2 linked regions of the Allobranchiibius huperziae genome follow. The protein of the gene in region 2 interacts with the protein of the main gene of each other region in a pairwise test. Links are inferred from orthologs where the notes say so. Each region holds a gene or a part of one and is shown on either strand. Other genes may lie near its edges. The genes, in order: ligA and leuS.

Evidence for each region.
Region 1: the proteins of leuS (region 2) and ligA interact in binary tests that used the Escherichia coli proteins (3 or more experiments, as listed by UniProt). The link is inferred for Allobranchiibius huperziae from one-to-one orthologs.

The regions. Positions count from the first base shown.
Region 1 is NZ_JACCFW010000001.1:2,467,833-2,478,321, forward strand. Bases 4,569-7,510 are described here. They hold ligA (NAD-dependent DNA ligase LigA), read right to left. Parts: upstream 7,144-7,510; coding sequence 4,993-7,143; downstream 4,569-4,992. Other genes in these bases: HNR15_RS11595 (mycothiol transferase), read right to left, coding at 4,569-5,000; HNR15_RS18335 (uroporphyrinogen decarboxylase/cobalamine-independent methonine synthase family protein), read right to left, coding at 7,190-7,510. In the rest of the region: Asp-tRNA(Asn)/Glu-tRNA(Gln) amidotransferase subunit GatB, read right to left, coding at 1-431; Asp-tRNA(Asn)/Glu-tRNA(Gln) amidotransferase subunit GatA, read right to left, coding at 428-1,972; Asp-tRNA(Asn)/Glu-tRNA(Gln) amidotransferase subunit GatC, read right to left, coding at 1,984-2,280; HNR15_RS11580 (glutaredoxin domain-containing protein), read right to left, coding at 2,365-2,601; HNR15_RS11585 (enoyl-CoA hydratase-related protein), read right to left, coding at 2,729-3,607; HNR15_RS11590 (SDR family NAD(P)-dependent oxidoreductase), read right to left, coding at 3,604-4,467; more of HNR15_RS11595, read right to left, coding at 4,509-4,568; more of HNR15_RS18335, read right to left, coding at 7,511-8,083; HNR15_RS18855 (septum formation family protein), read right to left, coding at 8,217-8,909; HNR15_RS11615 (hypothetical protein), read left to right, coding at 8,920-9,099; tRNA 2-thiouridine(34) synthase MnmA, read right to left, coding at 9,238-10,326; HNR15_RS11625 (cysteine desulfurase family protein), read right to left, coding at 10,326-10,489. UniProt on the Escherichia coli protein: DNA ligase that catalyzes the formation of phosphodiester linkages between 5'-phosphoryl and 3'-hydroxyl groups in double-stranded DNA using NAD as a coenzyme and as the energy source for the reaction.
Region 2 is NZ_JACCFW010000001.1:2,297,531-2,308,509, forward strand. Bases 5,012-8,443 are described here. They hold leuS (leucine--tRNA ligase), read right to left. Parts: upstream 8,098-8,443; coding sequence 5,212-8,097; downstream 5,012-5,211. Other genes in these bases: HNR15_RS10820 (DegV family protein), read right to left, coding at 5,012-5,202; rpsT (30S ribosomal protein S20), read right to left, coding at 8,363-8,443. In the rest of the region: HNR15_RS10805 (LysR family transcriptional regulator), read left to right, coding at 1-822; HNR15_RS10810 (ComEC/Rec2 family competence protein), read right to left, coding at 841-3,246; HNR15_RS10815 (ComEA family DNA-binding protein), read right to left, coding at 3,243-4,217; more of HNR15_RS10820, read right to left, coding at 4,315-5,011; more of rpsT, read right to left, coding at 8,444-8,623; holA (DNA polymerase III subunit delta), read right to left, coding at 8,815-9,777; HNR15_RS10840 (phosphatase PAP2 family protein), read right to left, coding at 9,816-10,484; HNR15_RS10845 (ATP-dependent DNA helicase), read right to left, coding at 10,502-10,979.

The sequences.
Region 1 (10,489 bases), 170 kb from region 2 along the record:
TCCATGTGGGCGCGTTCGATCTCGACGCGGAAGATCTCGGTGCCGTCGCCGTTCGCGGTCGGGATCTCGACATCGAGGTAGCCGTCGAAGGCGATCGGCTCGTCGTACTGGCTGGTCTGAAAGTTCTTGGTCATGTCCGGGTAGAAGTAGTTCTTCCGGGCGAAGCGGCACCAGGGCGCGATCGAGCAGTTGAGCGCGAGACCGATCCGGATGGCCGACTTGACCGCCGCGGCGTTGACCACCGGCAGCGCGCCCGGCAGGCCCAGGCAGACCGGGCAGACCTGCGAGTTGGGCTCGGCGCCGAAACCGGTCGCACAGCCGCAGAACATCTTGGTCTCGGTGTTGAGCTCGACGTGGACCTCCAGGCCCATCACCGGGTCGTACCGAGCAATCGCGTCGTCGTAGTCGACGACGGCGTCCAGCACACTCATCGGGTCACCTCCCGCACCGGGAGCGCCGGTGCCTGGTCGAGGATCGGCGCGCCCCACTGCTCCAGCAGGGCCGCCTCGAGCGCCGCGCCGACCTCGTAGAGACGGTCGTCGCGGGTGGCCGGGGCGAGGATCTGGAAGCCGCTCGGCAGTCCGTCCTCGGCCAGGCCGTTGGGGATCGACATGCCCGGCACCCCGGCGAGGTTGGCCGGGATGGTCGCCACGTCGTTCAGGTACATCGCCATCGGGTCCTCGAGCTTCTCCCCCAGCTTGAACGCCGTGGTGGGCGCGGTGGGAGTCACGAGCACGTCGGCCTGCTCGAACGCAGCCGCGAAGTCGCGAGCGATGAGCGTGCGCACCTTCTGCGCCTGGCCGTAGTACGCGTCGTAGTAGCCGGCGGAAAGGGCGTACGTGCCGAGGATGATCCGGCGCTTGACCTCCTCGCCGAATCCGGCGTCCCGGGTGGCGGCCATGACCTGCTCGGCGCTCGGGCTGTCCACGCCCTGCGGACCGACCCGCAGGCCGTAGCGCATGGCGTCGAACTTGGCGAGGTTGGAGGACGCCTCGCTGGGCAGGATCAGGTAGTACGCCGCGAGACCCTTGACGAAGCTGGGGCATGCGACGTGCACGATCTCGGCCCCGCGGGCCTCGAGCAGCTTCAACGACTCCTCGAACCGCGCGCGCACGCCGGACTGGAAGCCCTCACCGGAGATCTCGTCCACGACGCCGATCCGCAGCCCTGAGACGTCGCCGCGGCGGGCCGCCTCGACGACACCGGGCACCGGCGCGTCGATGGAGGTGGAGTCCATCTCGTCGTGGCCGCCGATGATCTCGTGCAGCAGCGCGGCGTCGAGCACCGAGCGGGTGCAGGGTCCGGCCTGGTCCAGGGAGCTGGCGAGCGCGATGAGCCCGTAACGGGACACACCGCCGTACGTCGGTTTGGTGCCGACCGTGCCGGTGACCGCGGCGGGCTGGCGGATGGAGCCGCCGGTGTCGGTGCCGATCGCGAGCGGCGCCTCGAACGCGGCGACCGCCGCCGAGGACCCGCCGCCGGAGCCGCCGGGGATCCGGTCCAGGTCCCACGGGTTGTGGGTGGGGCCGTACGCCGAGTGCTCCGTGGAGCTGCCCATGGCGAACTCGTCCATGTTGGTCTTGCCGAGGATCGGCAGACCCGCGGCGCGCAGCCGGGTGGTGATGGTGGCGTCGTATGGCGGGATCCACCCCTGCAGGATCCGGCTGCCGGCGGTGGTGGGCAGGCCCTTGGTGGCCACGATGTCCTTGACCGCGATCGGCACTCCGGCCAGCGGCGACCGGGACTCGCCCGCGGCGCGCGCCTCGTCGGCGGCTCGGGCGGCTGCGAGCGCACCCTCGGCGTCGACGTGCAGGAACGCGTGGACGGCGTCGTCGACCTCGGCGATCCGGTCCAGGTGCGCCTGGGTGACCTCGACGCTGGACAGGCTGCCGTCGGCGATGGCGGCACCGAGCTCGGCGGCACCGCGCCGGACGATGTCGTGGGGTGAGGAGGGTGAGGACGGAGAAGACACGGAGAAGGGACTCACTCTTCGTCGAGGATGCGGGGGACGGCGAAGCGGCCGGCCTGGGCGTCGGGGGCACCGGCCAGGGCGTCGCCCGAGCTCAGGCTGGGGCGTACGACGTCCGGCCGGGTGACGTTGACCAGCGGAAGTGGGTGCGACATCGGGGGGATGTCGTCGGCCGCGATCTCACCCACGGTGGCGACGAATCCGACGATCTGGTCCAGCTGCCCGGCGAGCTTGTCCAGCTCGTCGTCGGTCAACTGGATACGGGCGAGCATCGCGACGTGCGCGACCTCCGCGCGGGACAGCTCAGGCATGGGAGCCAGTCTATGGGTGCCCCCGTCGACGACCGGCGCGGCCGTGCCGGAGCCCGTGCGGGCTCTCGGCCGTTCGCCGGAGGCTCAGCTCGCGAGGGCGGCGAGCACCACGTCCGGGTCGGGGTTGGTGTGCGCGGCACCCGCGATCACGACGGTCGGGACGATCTCGTTGCCGTTGTTGACACCCGCGACGTACCGGCGCGCCTCGTCGTCCTCCCAGATGTTGCGCCAGGTCGCCTTGTCGGCGGCCGAGCCGAGACTCGAGCGCAGTCGGGAGCAGTAGCCGCAGCCGGGCCGCCAGTAGATCGTCACGTCACTCATGCCCGGTCCAACGCTCCGGTACCCGCGGGTATGCCCGCCCGTCCCCGTCGGGGGGTAGGGCGGTCGGCGAGGGGTGGGGACATAGGCCCATCTCTCGATGCCTTCCCCACCCCACCGATGGGAAGGCTCAGTCGGTCGGGAAGACGTCGGGCAGGTCGGAGGCCGATCCGGCGAAGCGCGGCGAGCGCTTCTCCAGGAACGAGGCGACCCCCTCCTGGCCGTCGCCCTCGCTGGTCCAGAACATCGCGAGCGACTCCGCACGGTGCGCCTCGCGCGGATGCGACGTCGCCGCGTTGCGGTACATCATCTGGCGGGTCAGTGCCACGGCAACCGGACTGCGGTCGTCGGTGAACCGGTGCGCCAACGCCCTTGCCCCAGCGAGCAGGTCGTCCGGCTCGTGCACCGAGCGCACCAGTCCGCCGTCCTTCGCCTCCTGCGCGGTGAGGATGTCCGCGGAGTAGGCCCACTCCAGGGCCTGCTGGATGCCGACGATGCGCGGCAGGAACCACGTCGAGCACGCCTCGGGGACGATCCCGATCCTGCCGAAGACGAAGCCGATCCGTGCCTTGGTCGAGGCCAGCCGGAAGTCCATGGCGCAGGTCATCGTGGCCCCGACGCCGACCGCCGCACCGTTGATCGCCGCGATGACCGGTTTGGGGCAGTCGTAGATCGCGAGCGCGACCCGCCCGCCGGTGTCGCGTACGCCCTCGACGACGGCCGGGTCCTCGAACCGCTCAACCAGGTCGGCCGGGGTCGGGCTCATCGAGCCGTCGAGTCCGAAGACGTTGCCGCCCACCGACAGATCCATGCCCGCACAGAAGGCGCGGCCGGCGCCGGTGACGATCACGGCGCGAGCGTCGTCGTCGCGACCGGCACGCCCGAAGACGTCGATGAGCTCGTTCGCCATCGTGACGGTGAAGGCGTTGAGGGCGTCGGGGCGGTCGAGGGTGACGGTCGCGATGCCGTCGGCCACCTCGTAGCGGATGGTCTCGTACGTCGGGTTCACGCCGTCTTCGCCTTGCGCTTGGCGACCGCTGCCATCGAGGCCTTCATCAGCTTCCAATAGCCGGCCGGGCGGGTGCGGGCCATCACGTCGAGGGCCTTGGCGTCCTGCCCGATCAGCAGCCGCGGTCGGCGGTTGATGGTGGCCTCGATGATGTCCTCGGCCGCTCGGTCGGCGGGATAGCTGAGCATCGCCGCGAACGACTTCTTCTGCGCAGCACTCTCGGCCTCATCGACGCCGGCGGCCACCCGCGCGTTCACGGCGATGTTGGTGCGGATGCCGCCAGGGTGCACGACGGTGACGCCGACGGGCAGGTCCTCCTCGGCCAGCTCGTGGCGCAACGACTCGGAGAAGCCGCGCAGCCCGAACTTGCTGGTGCTGTACGCCGTCTGGCCGGGAGGCGCGACGAGCCCGAAGAGCGAGGACGTGTTGACCACGTGGGCGTTGCCGTTCTCGATCAGGATCGGCAGCAGCGCGCGGGTGATCCGGATCGGGGCGAGCAGGTTGATCTCGAGCAGCCACTCGAAGTCCTGCTCGGAGGTCTGTACGAAGCGGCCGCCGAGCGCGACGCCGGCGTTGTTGAAGAGCAGGTTGACGTCGGGGTGGGCGCTCACGACGCGCGCGATCAGCGTGTCGGTGCCGGCTCGGTCGGCCAGGTCGACGACGTACGTCGTGACGCGCACCGACGGGCTCTCGCGCCCGATCTCCTGGGCGACACGCGCCAGCCCGGTCTCGTCGCGGTCCAGGAGCACGACGTTCGCGCCCCGCCGGGCGAGGCCGCGGGCGATGTGCTCGCCCATCCCACCCGCTGCGCCAGTCACCAGCGCTACCGATCCTTCGACAACGACGTCGGGCAGTGCCATCAACGATCCTTCGTTCGGGTGGGGTGGAGTCGAGCCCGACCCTACGAGAGACCGCCGGCGGTGACGAGGTCGGCGGTCAGGTCGAGGTGGCCGCGGTGCTGGGCGAGCTCCTCGTAGACGTGCAGCAGGATGCCGGCCTGGGTGCGCAACTCGTCGCGGTCGAGGTCGCGCTCGCGCAGCGGACCGACCGGATGGGCGGGGCCGTCGAAGTCCGCGAGGTCGGCGCGGAACCGATCACGGTGCACACCGACGAGCTCGACGAGCTCGGCCACCGTACCCGCCGACTCGAACTCAGCGGCACGGTCCCGCTCGATCGGCCGGTCCGCGAGCACCCGCCCGCCCCAGAACTCCAGCACCCCGCAGCAGTGCCGCACCAGCTGGAACGCGGTGTTGCCCGCCGGCAGCCCGGTCGGGGCGTTGACGCGCTCGTCCCCCAGCCGCCGGACCGTCGCGAGCATTCCGTCGAGCGCACGGTCGACGTGCACGAGGACCGCGGCCAGCAGGTCGCCCTCGGCGAGAGTCGTCTCAGTCATCCGCGTCGGCCGGAGAGGGACGCACCGCGTCGGCGCCCTGCTCCAGCAGGGTGCGGAAACCGGTCTCGTCCAGGATCGTCAGTCCGAGGTCCTCGGCCTTGGTCGCCTTGGTGCCGGCGTTGGCGCCCACCACGACGAAGTCGGTCTTCTTGGAGACCGAACCGCTGGCCTTGCCGCCGCGCACGATGATCGCCTCCTTGCTCTCGTCGCGCGAGAAACCCTCCAGCGAGCCCGTGACCACGACGGTCAGGCCCTCGAGGGTCCGGTCGATGGACGCGTCGACCTCGTCGGCCATGCGGACGCCGTCCTGCGCCCACCGCTGCACGATCTGGAGGTGCCAGTCGACCGCGAACCACTCGACGACGGCCTGCGCGATCACCGGCCCGACACCGTCGGTCGCGGCCAGCTGCTCCTGCGTGGCCTCCCTGATGGCGTCCATCGACCCGAACTCCCCCGCCAGCGCCCGCGCCGCGGTGGGTCCGACGTGCCGGATGGACAGGGCGACCAGCACCCGCCAGAGCGGCTGCGCCTTGGCCATCTCCAGGTTGTCGATGAGCCGAATGCCGTTGGCGGACAGCACCTTCCCGTCGACCACGGTCTCGGGCGGATCGTTCTTCTTCGCGGCGCGGGTGTAGAGATCGACACGCACCAGCTGCTCGCGCGTCAGGCGGAACAGGGTCGACTCGTCCTGCAGGACCCCCGCGTCCAACAGCGCGGTGGCCCCCTCCCAGCCCAGGGCCTCGATGTCGAAACTACCGCGGGCGGCGAGCCCGAAGAGCCGCTCCCGCAACTGCGACGGGCAGGATCGCGCGTTCGGGCACCGGATGTCCTTGTCGCCATCGCGCTCGTAGGCCAGCGGTGTGCCGCACGACGGGCAGTCGGTCGGCATCTCGAACTCGCGCTCGCTGCCGTCGCGCAGCTCCGCCACCGGCCCGACGATCTCGGGGATGACGTCGCCGGCCTTGCGCAGCACGACGGTGTCGCCGATGAGCACGCCCTTGCGGCGTACCTCCGAGGCGTTGTGCAAGGTGGCCATCTCGACCGTGGACCCGGCCACCTTCACCGGCCGCATCACCCCGAACGGCGTCACCCGTCCGGTGCGCCCGACGTTGACCTGGATGTCCAGCAGCTTGGTGTTGACCTCCTCGGGCGGGTACTTGAACGCGATCGCCCACCGCGGTGCCCGCGACGTCGCGCCGAGCGCGCGCTGCACCGGCACCTCGTCGACCTTGACCACGACGCCGTCCAGCTCGTGCTCGACGGAGTGCCGGTGACTGCCGGCCCACTCGATGTAGTCCTGCACCTGCTCGGGGGTGTCGACCACGCGGTAGTGCGTGGACACCGGGAGGCCCCAGGCGCCGAGCAGGTCGTAGGCCTCACTCTGCCGGACGATGTCGAAGCCGCGCCGCGCGCCGATGCCGTGCACCAGCATCCGCAGCGGTCGGGTCGCGGTGACCTTGGGATCCTTCTGCCGCAGCGACCCGGCGGCGGCGTTGCGGGGGTTGGCGAACGGCGCCTTGCCCTGCTCGACCAGCCGCTCGTTCAGCGCCGTGAACGCCTCGACGGGGAAGAACACCTCGCCGCGCACCTCCACCAGCTCGGGCACAGCGACCTCGCCGCCGGACAGGGTGTGCGGGATCCCTTCGACGGTGCGCACGTTGAGGGTGACGTCCTCCCCGGTGCGGCCGTCGCCGCGGGTGACACCGCGCGTGAGGCGGCCGTCCTCGTAGAGCAGGTTGATCGCCAGGCCGTCGATCTTCAACTCGCACAGGTAGTGCACGTCGGCGCCGCCCGCGTCGCGCTCCACGCGCGTGGCCCACGCGGCCATCTCCTCGGCACTGAACGCGTTGTCCAGGCTCAGCATCCGCTCGACGTGGTCGACGGGCGTGAAGTCGGTGCTGTACGTCGCTCCGACCTGCTGGGTGGGGCTGTCCGGTGTGCGCAGCGGGGGGTAGGCCTCCTCCAGTTCGTTCAGCCGCCGGACCAGCGCGTCGTACTCGCCGTCGCTGACGGTGGGCGCGTCCCGCACGTGATAGGCGAACTGGTGGGCGCGGACCTCCTCGGCCACCTGGGTCCACTCGTGCCGGGCATCGTCGGGGATGCCGCTGGCGCCGTCGTCGGCAGGCACCGGTTCCTCACTCACCCGGGCAATCCTGCCGCAGCGCACCGACAGCCGCGACACAACTCCGTCACGAGCCCTGCGCGATCTCCCCCAGCTCGTGGGCGGCTGCCTGCACCAGTCGTGCGACGCCGAGCGCCGCGTCCGGTGAGCGACCAGCGAGTCCGCAGGCGGGCGACAACGTGAGCGTCGACAGATCGGCGTCGGGCAGCCCAAGGCGGCGCCACATCGCGAGCACGCGCTCGACGTACCTGCCCGGGTGCGTGCCGGTGGCGTCGGTCGGCACCAGACCCAGCCAAGGGGCGCGGGACGCCTCGACGGCCTCCGCGACCAGATCCCACTCCGCGCCGCCCAGCAGGGCGACATCGAGGGCCACGCTCAGATCCGGCACCTCGGCGAGCATCCGCAGCGGCGGGGACGGAGCGCACGTGTGCACGACGATCGATCGCGTTCGCGCGGCCAGCCCGGCGGTCAACTCCGTGAGAGCCTCCCGGGCGGTCTGCTCGTCGACGCTGCGCAACCGGGAGAAACCCGACGCCGTCGGCACACTGCCGGTCAGGACGGCGGTGAGCGAGGGCTCGTCGAACTGCAGGGCGACATCGGCCCCCGGCACCAGCGACCGGACCCGGTCGACATGGTCGGTCGCTGCGGCGAGGAGCGCCTGGCGCAGGTCGCGGCAGGCGCCGGGATCGGATAGCGCCTTCTCACCCCTGGGGAGCGCGACGGCGGCAGCGAGGGTCCACGGACCGCACAGCGAGAGCTTCAGCTCACCGACGTAGCCGTCGTAGGCCTCGGCCAGCTCGTCCAGGTCCTGACGCAGGTACGCCGCACCGCGCGCGGCGTCCCGTCCCCGTCCGCCGGACAGCCGCCACCCGCTCGGCTGCAGATCGACGCTCAGGTCCGGCAGCAGCGCGGCGGTCCGACCCACCAGGTCGGCGCCCGGGCCCCGGTCCGGGAGCTCCACCAGGTAGGGCAGTCCGTCCTCGGCGAGCAGATCGCGGATCAGCCCGTTGGCGCGTCGTGGATCGGTGCCCGGCCACGACCCGATGCCGGTGGCCCGCGGTGCGATGCGGGCGACCGGCTGGTCCTCCGCCGACTCAGCGATAGGACGTCAGCGGCTTCGTACCGATCCCCTGCAGCGACTTCTTGACGGTGCCCGACGTGACCTTGACGAAGCAGGCGGCGTACCGGTCGCCCTGCGCCCAGGCCGTCTTGGTGACGTAGAGGCCGTCCTCGACGACATCCTTACGCGACTTCGTGCCGAGGAAGGCCTGCGCCAGCGGCGGGCAGAACTGAGCCCGCTGGGCGATCAGGTGGGCGTCGCCGGGGAACTTGTCGATGTACCGGCCGGACAGGTACCCGCCGGTGGTCTGACCCACGTGCGGGGAGGAGCACTTCACGATCTTGAAGTTCTTCGCCACCTTGTCGACGCAGAAGGTGTACTTGAACGCGTTCGCACCCTTCAACGCGTCCTGCAGCGTGTAGTTGATCGGCAGGTTGGCCTCGTCACCGTCGGTGCGCAGGTGCATCAGGCACACGATCCGGGTGGAGTTGAGCGGGTCGTCGACCAGGGCCACGGGGTTTCCGACGGCCAGCAGACCGACCGGCGCCCCACCGCTGAACTTGACCAGCGAGGCGTTGCAGGTCTCCTGCCGCAGCACCTGACGCGCCGTCGGGTCGGTATTGACGCTGGAGTTCCTGACCACCGCGGTGACCTGGTAGACGTGCGTCTGCGTGCAGGGCACGACCTGGTAGGTCAGGGTGTCGATCAGGCACTGCCCGGTCTGCACCGACGCCGAGATGCCCGAGGCGCTGCTCGAGCTGCTGGAACTGCTGGGCGTCGGCGAGGACGAGCTCGACGACGAGGAGGAACTGGTCGAGCTGGGCGATGTGGAGGTCGCGCTGTGGACCGTCGGGGCGCTGCCTCCCCCACCGCACGCAGCCAGGACCACAGCGGCCGCAGCCACCCCCACGATCTGACGGACCGACATCCAGCACTCCTTCACCCTGTCGCCGGCGGGCACCGGCGCTCGGCCATTGTGACCTGTCCACCCCGTCCGATGCGGCCGACCGGCCCGGTCCGGGTGGGAAATATGCGTGGTCGCCGGCGTGCCTGCGTCAGGCGGAGGCTTCGACGCGGCCGGTGCGCGCGATGGTGGCCGATCCGACGACCCTGGTGCCGTCGTAGAGCACGACGGACTGGCCGGGCGCCACGCCGCGGATGCGACGATCCAGGCGCACCTGCACCCGGTCGCCGTCTGCGGTGGCGGTCGCGGGAATCTCCTCGCCGTGGGCTCGCACCTGAGCGCCCACCCGCACCTCACCGGCGGGCGCCGGGCCGCACCACCGGCCGTGATCGGCGTCCAGCAGGTCCACGCCCAGCAGTTCGGCGGTGCCGACGACGACCCGTCGGGTCGCGGGTTGCACCTCGACGACGTACCGCTTGGCGCCGTCCTCGCGCGGCACCTTCAGCCCGAGGCCGCGGCGCTGCCCGACGGTGTACGCGAACGCCCCCTCGTGGGTGCCGACGACCTTGCCGGCGTCGTCGACGATCTCACCGGGAGCCGTGCCGAGCCGTCCGGTCAACCAGCCCTTCGTGTCGCCGTCGGCGATGAAACAGATGTCGTGGCTGTCCGGCTTCTTGGCGACCGAGAAGCCGCGCGCGGCCGCCTCCTCGCGGATGTGCGGCTTGGTGGTGTCGCCGAGCGGGAAGAACGAGCGCGAGAGCTGCTCGGCGTCCAGCACCCCGAGCACGTAGGACTGGTCCTTGGCCGGGTCGACCGCCCGGTGCAGCTCCCGGCCGTCCGGGCCGTCGACGATCTGCGCGTAGTGCCCCGTCGCGACCGCGTCGAAACCGAGCGCGAGCGCCTTGTCCAGCAACGCCGCGAACTTGATGCGCTCGTTGCAGCGCAGGCACGGGTTGGGGGTGCGGCCGGCGGCGTACTCCGCGACGAAGTCCTCCATGACGTCCTCGCGGAACCGGTCGGCCATGTCCCACACGTAGAAGGGGATGCCGAGCCGGTCGGCGACCCGTCGGGCGTCGCCGGCGTCCTCGATGGTGCAGCACCCGCGCGCGGATTCGCGCAGGGTCGCCGCGGACTGCGACAACGCCAGATGCACACCGACCACCTCATGCCCGGCGTCGAGCATCCGTGCGGCGGCCACGGCCGAGTCGACCCCGCCGCTCATGGCGGCAACGACGCGCATCACTGACCCTTCGGCCGGGCGCCGGCGCGGCCCGCGTGGTGGGCGCGCTGAGCGCGCTCGACGGCGGCCGGAAGCGCGTCGAGGAACGCCGCGACGTCGCTGTCGTCGGAGGTGTGACCCAGGGAGAGGCGCAGCGCGCCGCGAGCGCGGGCCTCCGGCACGC
Region 2 (10,979 bases):
GTGCGCCGTCTGGAGGACCGGATCGGCACCGTCCTGGTCGAGCGCCTGGGCCGCAGCGTGCGGCTGACCGAAGCCGGCGCGGTGCTGGCCCGTCACGCGGGCCCCGTGCTCAGCGCCCTCGAGGCCGCCGAATCAGAGGTCGCCGCGATCGCCGGGTTGCGCGCCGGCCGCGTCCGCCTGATGGCCTTCCCCTCCTCCTCCTCGACACTCGTCCCGCACGCGCTCGCGATGGTGCGAAAGGCCTACCCCGACGTCGAGGTGACCTTCACCGAGGCCGAGCCCCCCGAGTCGCTGGCCGCACTGCGGGCCGGCGAGTGCGACATCGCCGTCGCGTTCGCATACGACGGTGCGCCGCTGGCCCGCGGCGAGGACGACATCGAGGCGTTCCAGTCCCGCAAGCTGCTCGACGACGAGGTGCGCCTGGTGGTGCCGTCGGACCACCCGCTCGCCGGCGCCGCGTCGGTGCGGATGACCGACATGGTCGACGAGCAGTGGATCGCGGGATGCCCACGATGCCGCGGACACCTGCTCTCCCTGGCCGAGCGCGCCGGATTCAGCCCGTCGGTCTCGTTCGAGACCGAGGACTACGTAGCGGTGCTGGGTTTCGTCGCCGCGGGCCTGGGGGTCGCCCTCGTGCCCGACCTGATCCTGCACTCGGCGCACAACGACGGCGTGACGATCCTGCCGATCAAGCCGACCCCCCGTCGGACCGTCTACGCCGTCACCACCCCGGACCTCACGCGCGTGCCCGCCGTCGCCGCGACCCTGGAGGCGCTGTGCGCGGCGTCCACCTCGGTGCGGTCGGCGACACCGGTCGCCTGAGACTCCCCCACCTGCCCGTCAGGGCCTGTCGACGGTGACCCGCCCGTCGCGCACAGCCACGACCACGTCCCCTCCGCGGTCGGTGCGGTAGGTCGCTCCGGGCAGGCTCTTCAACAACGACAACGTCGAGGGCGTCGGCAGTCCGTAGTCGTTGTGAGCACCGACGCTGATGATCGAGATCGGTGCGTGCACGAAGCGCACCAGGTCGGCGGACTGGTTGGCCGAGCCGTGGTGGGCCACCTTGAGCACGTCAAAGGGCGGCCCCGTCGGCTGATGACTCAGCTCGCCGTACACGGCAGCGCCCGCCTCACGCTCGATGTCACCGGTCAGAAGGATCCGCAGGCCGTGGGTGCGCACGTCGAGGGTGATGCTCGCGTTGTTCTGGATCGAGCCGGCGTCGATCTCGCGGCTCGGCCACAGCACGACGGCGTGCACCCCGGGCCAGTTCACGGTGTCTCCCGTGACCAGGGTGCGCACCGGAATGTGGCTCGCGGCGGCAAGCCGGTGCACCAGCGGGGCGTTGCTGGCCGCCTCCCGGGTACCGGGCGCGCTCGTCGCGACCACCGGCGTCACGAAGATCTCCCCGACGGATCGCCCCCGCAGGGCACCGGTCAGACCGCCGACGTGGTCGAGGTGGAAGTGAGTGAGCACGATCGCGTCGATACGGGTGACGCCGGCGCGATGCAGGCAGGCGTCGATGTGCTGCGGGTCGGGCCCGGTGTCGACGACGACGCCGTGCCCCGGAGTCGTGGCGAGCACCCCGCCGTCGCCCTGCCCGACATCGCAGGAGATCCACACCCACCCCTGCGGCGGCCAGCCGAGATGCGGCAGCGGCCACGCCGCGGCCGTCAACGCCAGCGCGCAGCCGGCGGCCAGCGCCGGATGGGTACGGGCACGCCCCCACAACCCGACGCCGCCCCAGATCGCGAGCACGGTGAGCGCGCCGAGCAGGAGCGCACCGCCCAGCCCGCTCGGCCACGGCAGGACCCCGCCCGGCACCCGGGCGCCGACGTGGGCCACCCAGGCGATGCCCCAGGCCGGGACGGCCGCGCACCACGCCGGAACTGCGGCGACCGCCGGACCGAGCGGGCTCGCCAGCACGGTCACGACGCCGGCGAGGGTGGCCGGCTCGACGAAGACCGCAGCGAGCAGATTGGCGGGCACCCCGACCAGACTCACCGACGACTGCAGCAGCACGATCACGGGGGCGCACGCCGCTTGCGCTGCCAGCGGGATCGCGATCGCGTCGGCGACCGGTCGCAACCTGAGGGGCAACCGCGCCGCCATCGCGTCACTCCACGGCCGGGCGAAGAGCAGAAGACCCAGGGTGGCCAGGGCAGAGAGGGCGAACCCGTACGAGCGGGCCAGCCACGGATCCCAGGCCAGGAGTACGACGATCGCCGCCGCCAGCGCGGACGAACCGACCCGGCGGCGTGACATCGACACCCCGAGCAGACCGACCACGCCCATCACCGCGGCCCGTAGCACGCTCGGCTCGGGTCGGCACAGCAGGACGAACCAGCCGAGGACGAGCAACGCGAGCGGCGTACGCCACCGGCGCGGGACCCGGCACCAGCCCGCCAGCCAGCCCGCACCGACGAGGACGAACGTGACGTTGGATCCCGACACCGCGGACAGGTGGGTGAGCCCGGTGGCCCGCATGTCGTCGTTCAACCGCGTGGGCATCCGCGCGGTATCGCCCGTGACCAGGGCCGGGACCAGGCCGCGCGGATCGGCGGGCAGCGATGCCGTCGCGGCGCGGGTGTCGGACCGCAACGACTCCACCCACCGGGTCAGCGGACCGGGCCTGCCGACCACGCGCGGGGGCGATCGAGCGTCGAGAAGGGCCGTGACGTCGTCACCGGCATCCGCCGGTTGCAGCCGCCCCGTGAACTCGATGCGGTCGTGCCAGGCCGGTGCCCGCCACGTGGGCCTGGCGAAGACCAGCACGGGGGTATCGGGGGTGCTGCGGGCGCCCCGCCCGACGACCGCACGCACCGAGGCGCGGTAGATGACCGTCGGTCGCGCCGGATTCGTCACGACGAGACGTGGGTCGGATTCGACCACGGCGGTCACCCGCACGATCGCCCGCTGAGCTGCCAGTGTCTCGACAGGGCCCGCGGTGCGGGCGCTCTGGTGGGCTACCAATGCGCCGAGCAGCAGCGCGGTGCAGAGCCAGCCCAGGGCGATGCCCGCCCGCCACCCCGAGGAGCGGCGCCCGCGGCCGACGAGGAGGCAGAGCACGCCGAGGACGAGGCATCCGATCGCGATGCCGAGGACCACGGTCACGGGTTGCGGGAGGGCCACCACGGTGCACGCCCAGGCCATGAGTGCCGGCACCAGCATCCGCAGGTCCAGCGGCGGGCGGCCCACCGGCTCGCCGTCTCCCTTCTCCAGGTCGCCGGAAAGGCGATCCGCGCTCATACCGTCACGTGCGGTCGTAGCCGCGCGAGCACCTTGTCGCCGATGCCACTCACCTCCCCCAGCTCGTCGACGCTGGTGAACCGGCCGTTCTGGGTGCGCCAGTCGACGATCCGCTGGGCGAGCACCGGTCCCACCCCCGGCAGTGCGTCCAGGCTCGTGACGTCCGCGGTGTTGAGGTCGATCACTCCCCCGGCCGAGGCGTCGGAGGAGCCGCCGCCCGCCGCCGTCACGGGCGCCGAGCCCTCGCCGCTGCCACCGCCCACGGCGCCCGGCGCCGGCGTCATCGTCTGGCCAGGCTTCGGCACCTGGATCTGCTCTCCGTCGGTGACCACCCGGGCGAGGTTCACGGCGGTCAGGTCCGCGGACGGCAATGCGCCGCCAGCGGCGGCAACCGCGTCCTGCACCCGTGCGCCGGCACGCAGCGTGACCACGCCGGGGTGGCGCACCTGGCCGACCACCTGCACGACGACGGTGGTCGCGGCCGAGCTCGTGGGCACTGCGCTCGGGGCGGTGGAGCTGCTGCCGAACCGGCTCACCCCGGCGGTGGTCGTGGCGGCCGACCGCGGGGCGCTCCCCGCGGCGACGGGCGTCGACGTCGCCGACGCGCGAGCGAGCAGCACACGTCCACCGAGGACCAGCCCCGCGACGAGCACCACGACCAGTACCCCGAGCACCGCCAGCCTGCTCGGCGCCACCTGCGCGTCCCGGAGGGCGGCAGGCGTCCGTAACAGCGGAGCGTGCGGGCGGAGGTCTCCGCTCGTCCCGGCGTGACGTCCTCCACCGCCTCGTCGCGCCAGCCGGGCGGAACCCCTGGTCTCTCCCGCCGCTGCGGGCTGGATCGCCGGACGCCGACTGTCGAGCAGTGACTCCTGCGTCGGCACCCAGCCGAGCGGGCGTCGTACGGCATCGAGCTCGTCCAGGACTGCGGCCAGGCGATCGGGGGCGGCCTGTTCGGCACGAACACGTGGCATACGGGCACGCTAGGGATCTGGCCGCATGCCCGTCCGCCAGCGGATCCGCGGTTGTGGACAACCGCGCCCGCGCGGCGGGGATGTGGAGGGAAAGCGGTCAGGCGGATGCGCCGAGGATCGCCGAACGCGCTCCCAGGCGGGGACTGACAGCGGTCGCCAGGGTGCCGGGGCCGACATGGGCGCCGACCACGGCGCCGAGCTCCACGAGCAGCACCCGCCGTGCTTGCGGCACGGCGTCGGCCAGGGATTCCACGAGCTGCTCGGCGCGCTCGCGGGAGTCCAGGTGGTGCACGGCGATGTCGACGCCGTCGGGTCCGTCCATCGCGGCGGCCGCCTCCACGGCCCGCTCCCGCATCCGCGCGAGGGCCTTGCCGGTGGTGCGCACCCGCTCCAGCGGCTCGATCTGACCATCGGTCATCGTCAGCAGCGGCTTGATGGCAAGTGCGGAGCCGAAGAGCGCGGCGGCCTTGCCGATCCGACCGCCGCGGCGCAGGTATTCCAGGGTGTCGACGTAGAAGCCCACCGACGCCGCGGCCGCGTGGTCGCGCGCCACCTGGGCGACGACCTCCGGCGCGGCGCCGCCCGCCGCGACCTCCGCGGCCGCGAGGACGGCGTACCCCATCGCCATCCCGATGGAGCGGCTGTCGACGACGGTGACGGGCACCGGTGACTCCTCGGCGGCGATCTCGGCCGAGGAGCCCGTGGCCGACATCGCACCCGAGATGTGCACCGAGACGATGTGCCGGGCCCCGGCGTGCGCGAGTTCCTCGTACACCTCCAGGAACGCCCCCGGCGAGGGACGCGACGTCGACACCGGACGGAACGCCCGCAGCGCCTCCGCCACGTCGGCCGAGGAGATGTCCCGGCCCTCTTCGTACGACGTGCCGCCGATGACCACGTGCAACGGCACCACGCGCACGTGGTGACGGGCCGCCAGATCCCCCGGCAGGTACGCCGTGGAGTCCGTCACGACGGCGACGTTCACGCGTCCACCTCAGCCGGCCACGATGTTGACCAGCTTGGGCGCGCGGACGACGATCTTGCGGATCTGCTTGTCGCCCAGGCTTTCTCGGACCTTGGCGTTGTCACGCGCCAGCTGTTCCAACTCGTCGGCGTCGATACTCGGCGACACCTCGATGCGGTCGCGCACCTTGCCCATCACCTGCACCACGCAGGTCACCGTCTCCTGGACGAGCTTGGCCGGGTCGGCCTGCGGGAACGGCACGAAACTGATCGTCTCGTCGTGACCGAGCGCGCGCCACAGCTCCTCGGCGAGGTGCGGCGCCAGCGGAGCGGTCATCTGCACCAGGGGTTCCACGACCGCGCGCGGCGACACGCCGGTGCGGGTCAGCACGTTGTTCAGCTCGATCAGCTTCGCGACGGCCGTGTGGAAGTGCAGGTGCTCGAAGTCGCGCCGTACGCCGTCGATGGTCCGGTGCAGCAACCGGTCCAGATCGGCGTCGGGCGCGTCGCCGACGACCCGAACCGCACCTGTCTCCTCGTCGATCGCGTTGCGCCACAGGCGTTGCAGGAAGCGTTGCGAGCCGACGACCGCCCGGGTCTCCCACGGCCGCGACATGTCCAACGGACCCATCGACATCTCATAGACGCGGAAGGTGTCGGCGCCGTACTGCGCGCACATCTCGTCGGGTGTGACGACGTTCTTCAGCGACTTGCCCATCTTCCCGTACTCCCGGGTGACGGGTGCGCCGTTCCAGGTGTACGTCGTCGCGGCGCCCTCGCCGTCCTCGACCACCTCGTTCGCCGGCACCACCTGCCCACGGGCGTCGCGGAAGGCGAACGCCTGGATGTAGCCCTGATTGAACAGCTTGCGGAACGGCTCGCTCGAGCTGATCTCGCCCAGGTCGAAGAGCACCTTGTGCCAGAAGCGGGCGTACAGCAGGTGCAGCACCGCGTGCTCCACGCCGCCGACGTACAGGTCCACACCGCCCGGGTCGTTCGCGACGCCCTCGCCGTCACCGCGGCCGGGCCCCATCCAGTACTCCTCGCACTCTCGGTCAGCGAAGCGCTCGGTGTTGGCGGGATCGGTGTACCGGATCTCATACCAACAGGATCCGGCCCAGTTGGGCATGGTGTCGGTCTCGCGGGTGTAGGTCTTGGGGCCGTCGCCCAGGTCGAGCTCGACGTTCACCCACTCGGTCGCCCGGCCCAGCGGTGACTCCGGCATCGAGTCGGCGTCCTGCGGGTCGTAGGTCTTGGGCGAATAGTCCGCCACCTCGGGCAGCTCCACCGGCAGCAGGTGCTCGGGGATCGCGTGCGCAGCCCCGTCCTCGTCGTAGACGATCGGGAACGGCTCGCCCCAGTAACGCTGCCGGCTGAAGAGCCAGTCGCGCAGCTTGTAGGTGATGGTGCCGTGACCGCTGCCGTGCTCCTCCAGGAAGGCGATGATCGTCGCCTTGGCGTCGTCGACGTCCTTGCCGTTCAACGAGATCCGGTCGTTCGCGGAGTTGATCATCGGGCCGCTGCCGGTGTAGGCGGTGTCCTCGTCATGGCCCTCGGCGGGTTGCACGGTGCGCGGGTGAGGCAGCCCGAACTTCTTGGCGAAGTCCCAGTCGCGCGGGTCCTCCGCGGGGACGGCCATGATCGCGCCGGTGCCGTAGCCCATCAGGACGTAGTCGGCGATGAAGACCGGGACATGCTGCCCCGTCACGGGATTGGTGGCGTACGCGCCGGTGAACACCCCCGTCTTGGCCTTGTCGTCGACCTGCCGCTCCAAGTCGGACTTGCGGCTGGCCGCGGCTCGGTACGCCGCCACCGCCGCCCGCGGGTCGCTGGCGTCACCCGTCCACCGGGGATCGATCGCCTCCGGCCAGGTGTCAGGGGTGATCGTGTCGACCAGGGGGTGCTCGGGCGCCAGCACCATGTAGGTGGCGCCGAAGATCGTGTCCGGGCGGGTGGTGAAGACCTCGATCCCACCAGCGGATCCGGCCAGCGGGAAGGTGACGGCGGCGCCCTGCGAGCGACCGATCCAGTTGCGCTGGATGGCCTTCACCGACTCCGGCCAGTCCACCCGCTCCAGGTCGTCGATCAGGCGGTCGGCGTACGCCGTGATGCGCATCATCCACTGGGGCAGGTTGCGCCGGAAGACCGGGAAGTCGCCGCGCTCGGTCAGGCCCTCGTTGGTGACCTCCTCGTTGGCGACGACGGTGCCCAGGCCGGGGGCCCAGTTGACCGGCGCCGTCGACTTGTAGGCCAGGCGGCGCGCGTCGACCGCGGCGGCCCGCTCGGCCGCGGTCAGGTCGTCCCACGAAGCGCCGGACGGCGTTGCCACGGTGCCCGATTCGTACCCCGCGACCAGGTCGGCGATGGGTCGCGCCTTGCCCGCGCGCTCGTCATACCAGCTGTTGTAGATCCTGGTGAAGATCCACTGGGTCCACTTGTAGTACGCCGGGTCGATGGTCTGCACCGCGCGCCGGTCGTCGTGCGACAGACCCAGGCGGCGCAGCTGACCGATGTAGGTCTCGATGTTCTCCTCGGTCGTCTTGCGAGGGTGCTGCCCGGTCTGCACGGCGTACTGCTCGGCGGGCAGGCCGAAGGAGTCGTAACCCAGCGTGTAGAGCACGTTGCGGCCCTGCATCCGCTGGTAGCGCGCGATCACGTCGGTCGCGATGAACCCCAACGGGTGGCCGACGTGCAGGCCCGCGCCGGAGGGGTAGGGGAACATGTCCTGCACCATGAACTTCGGCCGGTCGCCGATGTGGTCCGCGCCGTTAGCACCGTCGGTGCCCTGATGCGCCCACGGACCGCTGGGGTTCTCGGCGTGGAAGGTGCCGTGCTCCTCCCAGTGCTCCTGCCAGCGGCGTTCGATTTCGCCGGCCAGCTCAGGGGTGTAGCGGTGCTGCGGTTCGGTGTCGCTCATGCTTCTCCTGCTCATCCTTCGGTCGGTCCTCGCCTGCGGCGCCGGGTTCACCGCGCGGGACGCTCGTGTGCATGAAGAAACCCCCTGCGCATGCAAGGGGTCGCCGCGTCCGGATCCGGTTCAGATCGGCCGCGGCTGCCGAAGGAGGTGCTTGTCGTACATGCGAGGCAGACTACCGCAACGGTCCTACGCCCTGCCGCCCGATAACGCGAAGCGCCGGCCGCCCGAACGGGGCTGACCGGCGCTGCACAGGAGAGTGGGACGCTCAGAGAGCGTTGACCTTCTTCGCCAGGTTCGACTTCTTGTTGGCCGCCTGGTTCTTGTGGATGACACCCTTGGTGACAGCCTTGTCCAGCTTCTTGGACGCGGTGCGCAGGGCCTCTTCGGCGCCGGCCTTGTCACCGGACTCGGCGGCCTCGCGGACCTTGCGGATCCAGGTGCGCACCTCGGACTTGTGCGCCTTGTTGCGCTCCGTACGGATCGCGTTCGTCTTGACCCGCTTGATCTGCGACTTGATGTTTGCCACGAATGAACTTCCTTGGTCGAAATGTCAGGGATGTCGAGGGCACGTACGACGACGGGTTGGGGCGTGGGAACACTCCGGGCGAATCGTCCTACGAGATGCTGCTGCATGCGCGCACGACCGGGGCGCGCACGCGATCGCCAAATCTACCAGCGCCGCACGGAACCACCCAAATCGTCGGCGGGCGGTCGGCCTCAGCCCGCGCCGCGCTCCCGGGTGATCGTGAGGATCGCGTGCTCGACGGCGTAGACCGGGTCGCGACCACCGCCCTTGACCTCGAAGTCGGCCGCTGCGACCGCCTGGATCGCGCGTCCGAGCCGGTCACCGTCCCACCCGCGTGCCGCCGCACGCGCTCGGTCGATCTGCCACGGCGCCATCCCGAGCTTGCCCGCGAGCGCACCCGACGACCCCCCGCCCGCCGTCGCCACCCGGGCCACCTGACGCAGTTGGCTCGCCAGGACCGCGACGATCGGCACCGGGTCGAGCCCGGAGGCGATGGCGTGCCGCAGCAGCCGCAGGGCGTCGGACGTCTGGCCCGCGACGGCCGCGTCGGCGACCCGGAAGCCGGTCGCGTCGACCTTGCCCCCGTGGTACTCCTGCACCTGCTCGACGTCGATGAGGCCCTCGGTGTCGTCGATGAGCTGCAGCGCGGCGGACGCCAGCTCCCCCACGTCGCGACCCACCGCGTCGAGCAGGGCCCGGACCGCCTCGGGGGTCGCCTTGCGCCGGGCGCGGCGGAACTCGTGGGTGAGGAAGTCGCTCTTCTCCCGATCCGTCTTGATCGCCGGGGCGTCGATGCGGCGGGCGCCGGCCGCCTTCAACGCGTCGAGCACCCGCTTGCCGCGGTTGCCGCCCTTGTGCAGGACCACCAGACGCAGGTCGTCGCCGGCGGCCTGCTCGATGACCGTGAGCAGGTCGGCCTGCAGGTCGTCGGAGGCCTCGTCGGCGTCGTGCAGGACGATCGCGGTCGCCCCACCGAAGAGACTCGGGCTGGCGTGCACGATCAGGGACCCGGGCGCGTAGTCGGCCGCGTAGAGGCGCACCACCTCGATCTGCGGGTCGTGTGCCCGGAAGACCTCGAGCGTGCTGTCCAGCGCCCGATCGGACAGGACCCGCTCCGGACCGGCGATGAGCACGAGGGCAGGCGGCTCGGGCATGGGCACACCCTGCCACGCGGGCCCGACACCCGCGATGCTCAGGTGCGCCGTGCCGGCCTGTGCAGCGGTTCGCTGCCCTGCAGGTCCGGCGTGATGCGCCCGAGACCGCGGCCGAGCGCGAGGACGAGCAGGCAGACGCCCGCGCCGAGCAGCATCGCGACCGTCACATCACCGAGGTAGTGCGCGCCGACGAACACCCGGCTCGCGGCGACCACGAGCACCACCGGGATGCCGATCCCCAGCGCCACCCGGTGCGAGCCCTGACCGAGCCAGACGGTGAAGCAGATCGCCGCGACGATTCCGGTCGCGATCGCCGTGTGCCCGCTCGGCATCGAGTACGGATCCTGCAGGGCCACGGTCCGGCGCACCGGTGGCGCGGGTGGCCGGGCGCGCTCCGCGACGTGCTTGACCAGGGAGCAGGCACCCCAGGTCGCGAAGAAGAGGGCCGCCTCCACCACGACGTCCCGGCGGCGACCGCCGACCAGAAGGACAAGCAGCACCAGCACGATCATCACAACCGCGCCGACGGTGCCGAACCCACTGTCGATCCACCGGCCGGCCTGCCGGCCCCAGCCCGGGTCGTGGTGCGTGGCCCAGACGCTGACTCGCAGCTCACCGGTGCGCCGCGCCCCGAGGCGCGTGCAGACCGTGGCCAGCGACAGGGCGACCAGCACCATCAGCGCGCCGGCCAGGGTCAGACCGCCCACCTGTGGGCGCCGTGCTCTCACTCGTCCAGACGTACGCCGAGCACACCGGCCCGCGCGCGCAGCTCCTCGGTCGGCAGGTCCAGGTGCTCGGCGAGCTCGGTGACGTTCAACCCCATCTCGGCGCCGTCCCGCAGCTCCTCGTCGTCCTCGGCGCTCCAGACCCGCTCACCACCGTCGGTGACGACGCGCAGCGCGCGCGGCTCCGGAGGGCCCGGGACCTCACCGGGGCCCGGCGCCTCCGTGACGTCGGCGGGCTCCTGCGCTCCGTCCGGCACGGCCGGAGGTGCGCTCGGCGGGGTGTCCGGCGCCTTCGGCCGCTTGGCACCGAGCGGCATGATCGACGGCTGCGCGAGAGGCTGCTCCTCCACCTGGGCGACCTGCGCACGCAACTGGTCGAGAAGCTGTTGCTGCTGCCCGCTCGGCCGCGCCGACAGGGCGGGCTCGGGCTCGTGCCCGGCGGGCGTGGGCTGCGGGTCCGGGGCGACCGGCTCGTTC